Regions from separate parts of the Klebsiella sp. I138 genome, predicted to be linked through region 2. Evidence: predicted binding sites of a transcription regulator. Region 2 holds the regulator's gene; each other region holds the start of a gene.
What was found. The regulator Fur, encoded in region 2, represses iron uptake genes when iron is present. The targets are predictions, from matches to a motif close to ATAATAATGAGAACNACTATCAA.

Region 1 (3,321 bases), 1.5 Mb from region 2:
CCGACGAAGCACGCGATCGCGAGTCTGGCGGCACCGGCCTGGGGCTGGCGATTGTTGAAGCGGCGATTCAGCAACATCGCGGTTGGGTCAAAGCCGATGACAGTCCGCTAGGCGGGCTGCGGCTGACCATCTGGCTACCGCTGTATAAACGCACCTGATGTCATCACGCCCGGCTGGCAACGTCCGCAGCCGGGTGATATCAACCGTCCAGAAACGAGTATCCCGGCCCCTGCCTGCGGGATAAAGCGTATCCGCACTTCACCGCCAGCAGATATGAGCGAATTACTTCCCCCACAATCTCCGCGAATTATCTTCGATCTGCCCGCTTAAACGCCGCTTCTGCATGGTTCGGGTCCAGCTCACCGACAGTCCCGCCGCGGACAGCAGGCGATGATACTGTTCGTCGTCGAACGGCATATGCCAGGCAATCGCGCCGGCTTCATATACGCTCACATCGCTCACCTGCGACACCCGTTCCAGTGGAGCATCGCTGGATACATGACCGCCCGCAATCACACGGTAAAGCCAGCCGATTTTGCCGTTTTGCTGCATCCGCTGCGCCATATCACTGATGCCAAAATGGAAGTTGAGTTTGAAACACGGTGATCGTGGCTGGGTGACCTGGATTAGCGCCTCGTCCCAGCGGAAGATATCGCCGATGCAAACATTTTTCTCCGTCAGCCCCTCGGTAGAGAGGTTTTCGCCAAATGCCGGCGAGCAAAAAAGGTCGGCCTGTTCGGGAAACTCACGGATCCAGTCGGCATAGTGTTCGCGTGGATAGTGGCAAAGTGCGCGATCCGGCCCGCCATGAATTTTGATTTCCGCCTGCTCATCGCCTTCCAGCCCCAGCTCACCAAGGGTTAATTCACCGTCGACCTGAATTTTATGGATGGCGCTCGGGCGGCTGCCGGGATAGTCGCGAACGCGACCGATATAGACGTTTAGCGGATAGTGCATCTGCTGCTCCTTGTGCCGATACAAAAAAAGCGAGTCATCAGACTCGCTTCTCGTTCAGCACAATGCAACCTTATTTTTTGGCGGCAAAACGCGCTGCTGCTTCGTCCCAGTTAACCACGTTCCAGAACTCTTTGATGTAGTCCGGGCGGCGGTTCTGGAATTTCAGGTAGTAAGCGTGTTCCCAGACGTCCAGGCCCAGAATCGGGAAGCCGGAAGCACCAGAGATAGCTTCACCCATCAGCGGGGAGTCCTGGTTCGCGGTAGAAACCACGGCCAGTTTGTCACCCTTCAGTACCAGCCATGCCCAGCCAGAACCGAAGCGAGTCGCAGCCGCTTTTTCAAACTCAGCTTTGAAGTTATCAACGGAACCGAAATCACGTTCGATAGCAGCTTTCAGGTCGCCCTGCAGGGTTGTACCGGTTTTCAGGCCTTTCCAGAACAGGCTGTGGTTAGCGTGGCCGCCCGCGTTGTTACGCAGAACGCCTTTTTTGTCAGCCGGCAGCTGATCCAGTTTAGTAATCAACTCTTCAACAGACAGGCTAGCGAATTCCGGCAGGCTCTCCAGCGCAGCGTTAGCATTGTTAACGTAGGCCTGGTGGTGCTTAGTATGATGGATTTCCATCGTCTGCTTATCAAAGTGCGGTTCCAGGGCGTCATAAGCGTACGGCAGGGCTGGCAGTGTATAACTCATAATCATCTCCATTATTGTCAAGCGGCAGGAAGTGTTAAGGCCGCGTAAGCAGTTGGTTCATTATAGTTAATTAAATGATATTGAAAACGCTTATCAATGCCGTATTTTTAATAAGGTTATAACCTCAGGGCATACCCGCGTTTTTGTGAGCTGGAACAAGTAATTAAGTTGTTGGTTGCCAGGGTTCTGCATCACGTGGCAACAGCCTGAAGGCGAGAAAACTGACCGATTTTTACACTCATCGTGTCGGAAGAAGATTTATCCGATAAAAAATAGATGAGGATAAAATCAATGAATCACGCGATTACGATGGGTATTTTTTGGCATTTGATAGGTGCGGCCAGTGCAGCCTGTTTCTATGCCCCGTTCAAGCAAGTTAAACAGTGGTCATGGGAAACCATGTGGTCGATCGGCGGAATCGTCTCCTGGCTGATTCTCCCCTGGGCCATCAGCGCCATGCTCCTGCCCGATTTCTGGGCCTATTACCGCTCCTTCAACGCCTCCACGCTCCTGCCGGTATTCCTGTTTGGCGCCATGTGGGGGATCGGCAACATTAACTACGGCCTGACCATGCGCTACCTCGGTATGTCGATGGGAATCGGTATTGCTATCGGGATCACCCTGATTGTCGGTACGCTGATGACCCCGATTATCAACGGGCAGATCGATGTACTTCTTCACACGCAGGGTGGCCAGATGACGCTGCTCGGCGTGCTGGTTGCGGTGATCGGCGTAGCAATTGTCACCCGGGCCGGCCAGTTGAAAGAGCGCAAGATGGGCATTAAAGCCGAAGATTTCAATCTGAAAAAAGGGCTGATGCTGGCGGTGATGTGCGGCATTTTTTCTGCCGGTATGTCCTTTGCAATGAACGCCGCCAGGCCGATGCATGATGCCGCAGCGGCGCTCGGCGTTGACCCGCTCTATACCGCGCTGCCCAGCTACGTGGTGATTATGGGCGGCGGCGCGCTGGTCAATCTAGGCTTCTGTTTTATTCGTCTGGCAAAAGTCAAAAACCTGTCGATCAAAGCCGACTTCTCGCTGGCAAAACCGCTGATCATCACCAACGTACTGCTGTCGGCGCTGGGCGGTCTGATGTGGTATCTCCAGTTTTTCTTCTATGCCTGGGGTCACGCCAGCATTCCCGCGCAGTATGACTACATGAGCTGGATGCTGCATATGAGCTTCTATGTGCTGTGTGGCGGGCTGGTCGGGCTGGTGCTGAAAGAGTGGAACAACGCCGGTCGTCGTCCGGTCAGCGTGTTAAGTCTGGGCTGCGTGGTGATAATCATTGCCGCCAATATCGTTGGCCTGGGAATGGCCAACTAGCGCCCTATGCGGCAACGCGACTGCGTTGCCGCCACTGCCCCGGGGTCATGCCAATTTCGCGGTTAAAAACGACGGAGAAATAGTTGCTGTCTTCAAACCCACACTGCATCGCAATATCACCAATCAACCGCTCGGTATGCTGCAATAAATATTGCGCATGGCAGATACGTAGCTGACGCAGGTAGTGGTTAATTGTCATCCCGGTCTGCTGGCGAAACTGCTGGCGCAGCGCGCGTTCGCTGCATCCTTCCCGTTCACAAAACAGATCGAGGACAAATGGCCGGTTCAGGCTGCCGGCCAGTTCGGTCAGCAGCTTATCGAGGAGCGTTTCGCTTTGGGTCGCCGCC
Region 2 (3,321 bases):
CGGTGGATTACCACGTGCGCCGTCATGATGAAATTTTCAGCGCCATTAATGCCGTCACCGACGCCGGTGCTACGTCCCGTCAGCAGGCGGCCGCAGTGATGCGAGAACATCTGCAGGAAGAAGGCGTGATTCAGTTCCTGCTGAAATCCTTTGTTGACGGCCAGTGGCGCTTTAACGTCTCGGTGCTGTGGGATCAGTATCCCCATATTGTTGGCTGGCAAACCATTCCCGCGTGGCCACATCCGACGCTGTTCATTCCGGGAGGCAACTCCCCATACGTCACCGATGCGTATCGCGACACCCTGCTCGCTCAGTTCCCGCAGGCGCGGGCGCACGTGATTGCCGGAGCCGGACACTGGGTGCATGCGGAGAAACCCGAAGCCGTCCTGCGCGCCATTCGCCGCTATCTGACCGATTTGCAGGCGTAACTGGCTAAAAACTGCCCGACCGCGCAGCAGAATGCCCGCGGTCGTTGGCGCAGCGGTTCGCCTGATGTATTATGGCGCGCTATCTGTGTCGGCTATAGCCCGGCAACTTGTTTCCCCGAAGTCACTCTGAATCATGGCAAAAGAACAAACGGACCGTACGACATTAGATTTGTTCGCAACCGAGCGTCGCCCGGGTAGACCAAAGACCAATCCGCTTTCGCGCGATGAACAGCTGCGCATAAATAAGCGCAATCAGCTCAAACGCGATAAAGTTCGCGGCCTGAAGCGTGTGGAGTTAAAACTCAACGCGGAGGCAGTTGATGCACTCAATGAGCTGGCGGAAGCTCGCAATATGAACCGCAGTGATTTGATCGAAGAGATGCTGATGAACCAGCTGGCAACCCTACACAGCCTGGGTAAAGCCTGAAAATCCTCAAAAAAACACTTTCATGTAGCAGAGTGTGCAGTCGGGCGTGATTGCTGTTTCCGCGTCCTCCCCTGTTCTGCTATGATTGCCGTTATCTGCGGGCATTACGCCACTACCACATCATTAAGTTTCAAGAGGTTATTTTACTCATGGCAATCATCGGCATCTTTTTTGGCAGCGACACTGGCAACACCGAGAATATTGCAAAAATGATTCAGAAGCAGCTTGGTAAAGATGTTGCTGATGTTCACGACATTGCCAAGAGCAGCAAAGAAGATCTGGAAGCCTACGACATTCTGCTGCTCGGCATCCCGACCTGGTACTACGGTGAAGCCCAGTGCGACTGGGATGACTTCTTCCCGACGCTGGAAGAGGTCGATTTCAACGGTAAACTGGTTGCGCTGTTTGGCTGCGGCGATCAGGAAGACTACGCGGAATACTTCTGTGATGCGCTGGGGACTATCCGTGACATCATTGAACCACGCGGCGCGACTATCGTTGGCCACTGGCCGACTGCGGGCTATCATTTCGAAGCGTCAAAAGGCCTGGCGGACGACGATCACTTCGTCGGTCTGGCTATCGATGAAGACCGTCAGCCGGAACTGACCAACGAACGCGTGAGCAAGTGGGTTAAGCTGGTCTCTGATGAGCTGCATCTCGAAGAAATCAAAAACGCGTAATGATTGAGCGGCGTTACCATAAAGTTTCGCCGCATTAATAGATAAAAGCAATCAAACTAATAGCTACAAGTTTTTAACTTTTAATCACATATCTGTACAATGTCCTCTGATTTAACGAGGTCAGGTGACGCAGTTTGTAGCTGGGACCTCGTTTTTGACAGCATACAAGGCTCGATGCTTGCAGTTTTCATTTCATCATGGCAGTTCTATAATGAGACGCATTACATCGGGTGATTCTCTGTATTACTTCCGCTGATGGAAGTAGATCGTTTAGCAACAGGACAGATTCCGCATGACTGACAACAATACCGCATTAAAGAAGGCTGGCCTGAAAGTCACACTTCCACGATTAAAAATCCTGGAAGTCCTGCAGGAACCGGATAACCATCACGTCAGTGCGGAAGACTTATACAAACGCCTGATCGACATGGGTGAAGAAATTGGTCTCGCTACCGTTTACCGCGTGCTGAACCAGTTTGATGATGCCGGCATTGTTACCCGCCATAACTTCGAAGGCGGTAAATCTGTTTTCGAACTGACCCAGCAGCATCATCACGATCATCTTATTTGCCTCGATTGTGGCAAAGTGATCGAGTTTAGCGATGATTCTATCGAAGCGCGTCAACGCGAAATCGCTAACCGCCACGGCATCCGTCTGACCAACCACAGCCTGTACCTGTACGGTCACTGTGCTGAAGGTGACTGCCGCGAAGATGAACATGCACACGATGCGGTGGTAAAGTAATTCCCCGCAGCGCGAATAGCAAAAAGCCAACCTGACGGTTGGCTTTTTTTATGTCGTTACGGCGTGAAAAATCAGGATTTGGTATTGTTGCTGCGGATCTCTTTCCAGATCTGATCGCAGCGCGCTTTCACCGCCTGGTCATTACCGGTACGGGTGGCCAGAATACACTGCTGGTAATCCAGCACCCGCACGCTTTCCTGATTCGCAAACGTCTGATGCTGTTTATCTTCTTTCAGCACATCCAAAACGCTCTGGCAGGCCTGAACCTTGTCCGGGTTCCCTTCCGCCGTATTAATGCAGGCGCTGTAGGCATCTTTTAATTTTGTATCTTCTTTCGGTGCGGGAGACTGCGTACAGGCTACCAGGCCCGATGCCATAACCGCGATAAGCAGTAGCTTCTTCATAATCGACCTCTCAGGTTTGCGGCAGGTTTACGCCTGCCGCAGCGGCATCAGAAAATAGTGAACGGGGCAATAACCATGAATTTCACGTCACGCTCGTCCTGGAAGATGTTGCCGTAACCACCGCTCCAGCTCGGGATATCGGAGTGGTTGTCGTATTGCGTAAAGTGCAATTTGAACAGCGTTCCTTTTGCCCGGCCATCCTGTACGGTATACATGGCATCCAGGCTATAGGCGGACTCTTCCAGGCGTTTATCCGGATTGTAGTAAGCGTCAGGTGAGGACATTTTGCCCGGCTTAGCATCCCACGCGTAAACGTATGACGCGCCAAACGCCCAGCCCGGCATATTCCAGTTTTTCATGTCATACATCGCGCCGAAGAATACCGCTTTTTCGCCGTTGGCGTTGAAGTCGGAGCGGTTATCCCACCACACATCAAGACGACCGTTAGAAGATGCATAGGTTGGCGTCATGCGCTGCAGGAAGTAGCCCTGCTGGCCTTCAGCTTTCACCCAGGTGCCTTCCAGACGCAGATCGAGGACATCAGCAACCTTGTAACCGAAGGTCAACGCCTGCAGCCAGGCGGTGCCATCATAGATATCGTTCGTGCCGCCATTGCTGACTTTGTCACGCGTACCGT
Region 3 (3,321 bases), 2.4 Mb from region 2:
CTGCTGCATATGGCCTGCTGCCGCGATACCGAAGAAGATCGCGGTACCGTGCAGTACCTGCAGGACTGTGCCGCGGAAGCGGGCGTGGCCACTGAGTTTTTGTATATTGAAGATATCGGCCTGGGCGAAAAAGGTCAGTTCACCGACCTGCAGGATCAGGTGATAGGCAATCTGTTCAAGCTTTACCCGTGGGAATATATGCTGCGCGAGATGTTCTCCACCAAGCTGGAAGACGCGGGCGTACGCTGGCTGGAACCGGCATGGAAGAGCATTATTTCAAACAAAGCTCTGCTCCCGCTGCTGTGGGAGATGTTCCCCAACCACCCAAACCTGCTGGCGGCTTACTTCAGCGAAGATGCGCATCCGGAGATGGAGAAGTACGTCATTAAGCCTATTTTCTCCCGCGAAGGTGCAAACGTGTCGATCGTGGAAAACGGCAAAGTGCTGGAGGCGGTAGAAGGCCCGTACGGGGAAGAAGGTACGATCGTGCAGGCGTTCTATCCACTGCCGAAGTTTGGCGACAGCTACACGTTGATAGGCAGTTGGCTGATCAACGACCAGCCCGCCGGGATCGGCGTGCGTGAGGATCGCGCGCTGATCACGCAAGATCTGTCGCGCTTCTACCCGCATATTTTCGTCGAATAAGATTTGCCCCGGCAGCGCTAACGCCTGCCGGGTTTATAACGTTATCTTCTACGCCCCAATCAGCACCGACAGCATGCTCAGCGATCCCATCTCCATCCCTTCCACCGGAACAGAAATCGGTTCTTCCCCATCCCAGGTGCCCAGAACGTAGAGCAGCGGCAGGAAGTGTTCCGCCGTCGGGTTAGAGAGCGATCCCCCCTCGTGCGCCAGATAGTTCACCAGCGGATGCTCTGCAACCGGCCCTTTCCAGCTGAGGTTGGTTTTCACGTAGTCGTTAAATGATTCCGCCCACGGATATGGCGTGCTCTCACCGTGCCAGCGCGCCGTTCGCAGGTTATGGACCACGTTACCGCTCGCCACCAGCATGATGCCTTCATCGCGCAGCGCCGTCAGCTTACGCCCCATCTCCAGATGCCAGGCGGCCGGTTTGGTGCTGTCGATGCTCAACTGCACCATCGGGATATCCGCATCGGGATACATTTTAATCAGTACACCCCATGAGCCATGATCGAAGCCCCAGGCTTCTTTATCCAGCGTCACGGGCACCGGCGCCAACAGCTCAACCAGACGCTGTGCCAGTTCAGGGGAACCTGGAGCCGGGTAATGCGTATCGTAAAGCGCCTGCGGGAAGCCGCCAAAATCGTGGATCGTCTTCGGTGTTTCCATAGCCGTTACCCCGGTACCACGCGTAAACCAGTGCGCAGAAACCACAACGATTGCCTTTGGACGCGGCAATGTTTCGCCCAGGTGCCGCCAGGCGCGGGTATAGACGTTATCTTCCAGCACGTTCATCGGGCTGCCGTGGCCTAAAAACAACGCTGGCATTCGGGTACGGGACATGGTGATATCCTTAAGTAGAGGAATTGTGATGCCTTCACATTACGCGTTTTTGAGTCAGGATAAACTCAGATAAGCATGATGATGATCGTCAGAAAATTTGAATGTAATTCGCTGTAAAGGCCACTTCTCCCTCTCGCCGTTACCACGCAATACGGATATTATGAATGATAATCATTATCAAAGGAGATGAATAATGTCGTCACCATTAATATTGACGCTGCTGGCGGGTAGCGCCACATTCATCGGGGCTATTTTTGGCGTCCTGGGCCAGAAGCCATCCAACCGGCTGCTGGGGTTTTCTCTGGGTTTTGCCGCCGGCATCATGCTGCTTATCTCGCTGATGGAGATGCTGCCTGCCGCGCTGAGTGCCGAAGGAATGTCGCCGCTGCTCGGCTATGGCATGTTTGTCATCGGCCTGCTGGGCTACTTTGCACTCGACCATATGCTACCCCATGCGCATCCGCAGGATCTGATGTCGCCGGGCTTACCGCGCCCGCGCAATCTGCGCCGCACCGCAATTTTATTGACCCTGGGTATCAGCCTGCACAACTTTCCGGAAGGGATCGCCACCTTTGTGACGGCGAGTAACAACCTTGAGCTGGGCATGGGCGTTGCGCTGGCGGTCGCTTTACATAACATTCCTGAGGGGCTGGCGGTCGCCGGGCCGGTCTATGCCGCCACCGGTTCACGGCGCAAAGCGGTTCTCTGGGCAGGGCTTTCCGGAATGGCAGAAATCCTCGGCGGGCTGCTGGCCTGGCTGATCCTCGGTAGTCTAGTATCGCCGGTCGTGATGGGTGCCATTATGGCCGCCGTCGCCGGGATTATGGTGGCGTTGTCGGTCGATGAACTGATGCCGCTGGCAAAGGAAATCGATCCCCAGAGCAACCCAAGCTACGGCGTGCTGTGCGGTATGTCGGTGATGGGATTAAGTCTGGTTGCCCTGCAGGCAATGGGTATTGGCTGAGGGTAAAAACAACAAAGCCCACGCAGAGGTGGGCTTTGTGATAACGCGGGCCAGAATCAGCTGGCTTTGCGCTCATGTTCGCGACGGTAGGCCACCAGATCTTCAATGGTGACAACGGCCATATTTTGTTTCTGCGCGAACGCAATGCACTCTGGCGCACGCGCCATGGAGCCATCGTCGTTAGTCAGTTCACACAGTACGCCAGCCGGCTTGAAGCCCGCCAGCGTCACCAGGTCGATAGTCGCTTCCGTGTGACCGCCACGGGTCAGCACGCCACCCGGCTGGGCACGCAGCGGGAAAACATGGCCAGGACGGTTCAGGTCTGAAGGTTTGGCGCCATCGGCAATGGCGGCACGCACGGTGGTCACGCGATCAGCGGCGGAAACGCCGGTGGTGACGCCTTCTGCTGCTTCAATGGTCACGGTAAAGCCGGTTCCGTATGCGCTGGTGTTGTTTTCCACCATCATCGGCAGGTCAAGCTGCTTACGGCGTTCATCGGTCAGGCACAGGCACACAATGCCGCTGCCGTGACGAATGGTCAGCGCCATCTGTTCAACGGTCATGGTTTCGGCGGCGAAAATCATGTCGCCTTCGTTTTCACGGTCTTCATCGTCAAGCACCATCACACCGCGGCCTTCGCGCAGTGCATTTAAAGCGTGTTCCACACGTTCAAAAGCGGTACCAAAAGAGGAAAGGAGCGTCTGATTCATGGTAAAAAAACCTCATTAAAATTATGGTTACCAGAATCAGGGCAGTCTTAGGAGCGCCGGTTTAGCGGCAAAAGTCAACGCAAGCGGATCGAAACCCGACTGAGCCGTTACTCTCTCCCATCCGGACTCTAACCGTCGGCCCCGGAATTACACCGGATCTGC

Region 1: the regulator Fur is predicted to act here: its motif matches at 1,723-1,745, upstream of sodA (superoxide dismutase [Mn]).
Region 3: the regulator Fur is predicted to act here: its motif matches at 1,644-1,666, upstream of zupT (zinc transporter ZupT).

The regions. Positions count from the first base shown of each region.
Region 1 is NZ_CP180447.1:4,029,579-4,032,899, forward strand. It holds gene cpxA (envelope stress sensor histidine kinase CpxA) at 1-158, shown strand, start outside; gene yiiM (6-hydroxyaminopurine reductase) at 283-957, opposite strand; gene sodA (superoxide dismutase [Mn]) at 1,028-1,648, opposite strand; gene rhaT (L-rhamnose/proton symporter RhaT) at 1,940-2,974, shown strand; gene rhaR (HTH-type transcriptional activator RhaR) at 2,979-3,321, opposite strand, start outside.
Region 2 is NZ_CP180447.1:2,505,584-2,508,904, forward strand. It holds gene ybfF (esterase) at 1-428, shown strand, start outside; gene ybfE (LexA regulated protein) at 562-855, shown strand; gene fldA (flavodoxin FldA) at 1,005-1,535, shown strand; gene fur (ferric iron uptake transcriptional regulator) at 1,828-2,280, shown strand; gene chiQ (ChiQ/YbfN family lipoprotein) at 2,352-2,684, opposite strand; gene chiP (chitoporin ChiP) at 2,732-3,321, opposite strand, start outside.
Region 3 is NZ_CP180447.1:4,866,204-4,869,524, reverse strand. It holds gene ACMYSK_RS22810 (glutathionylspermidine synthase family protein) at 1-645, shown strand, start outside; gene ygiD (4,5-DOPA dioxygenase extradiol) at 694-1,485, opposite strand; gene zupT (zinc transporter ZupT) at 1,679-2,449, shown strand; gene ribB (3,4-dihydroxy-2-butanone-4-phosphate synthase) at 2,506-3,159, opposite strand; FMN riboswitch at 3,265-3,321, opposite strand, start outside.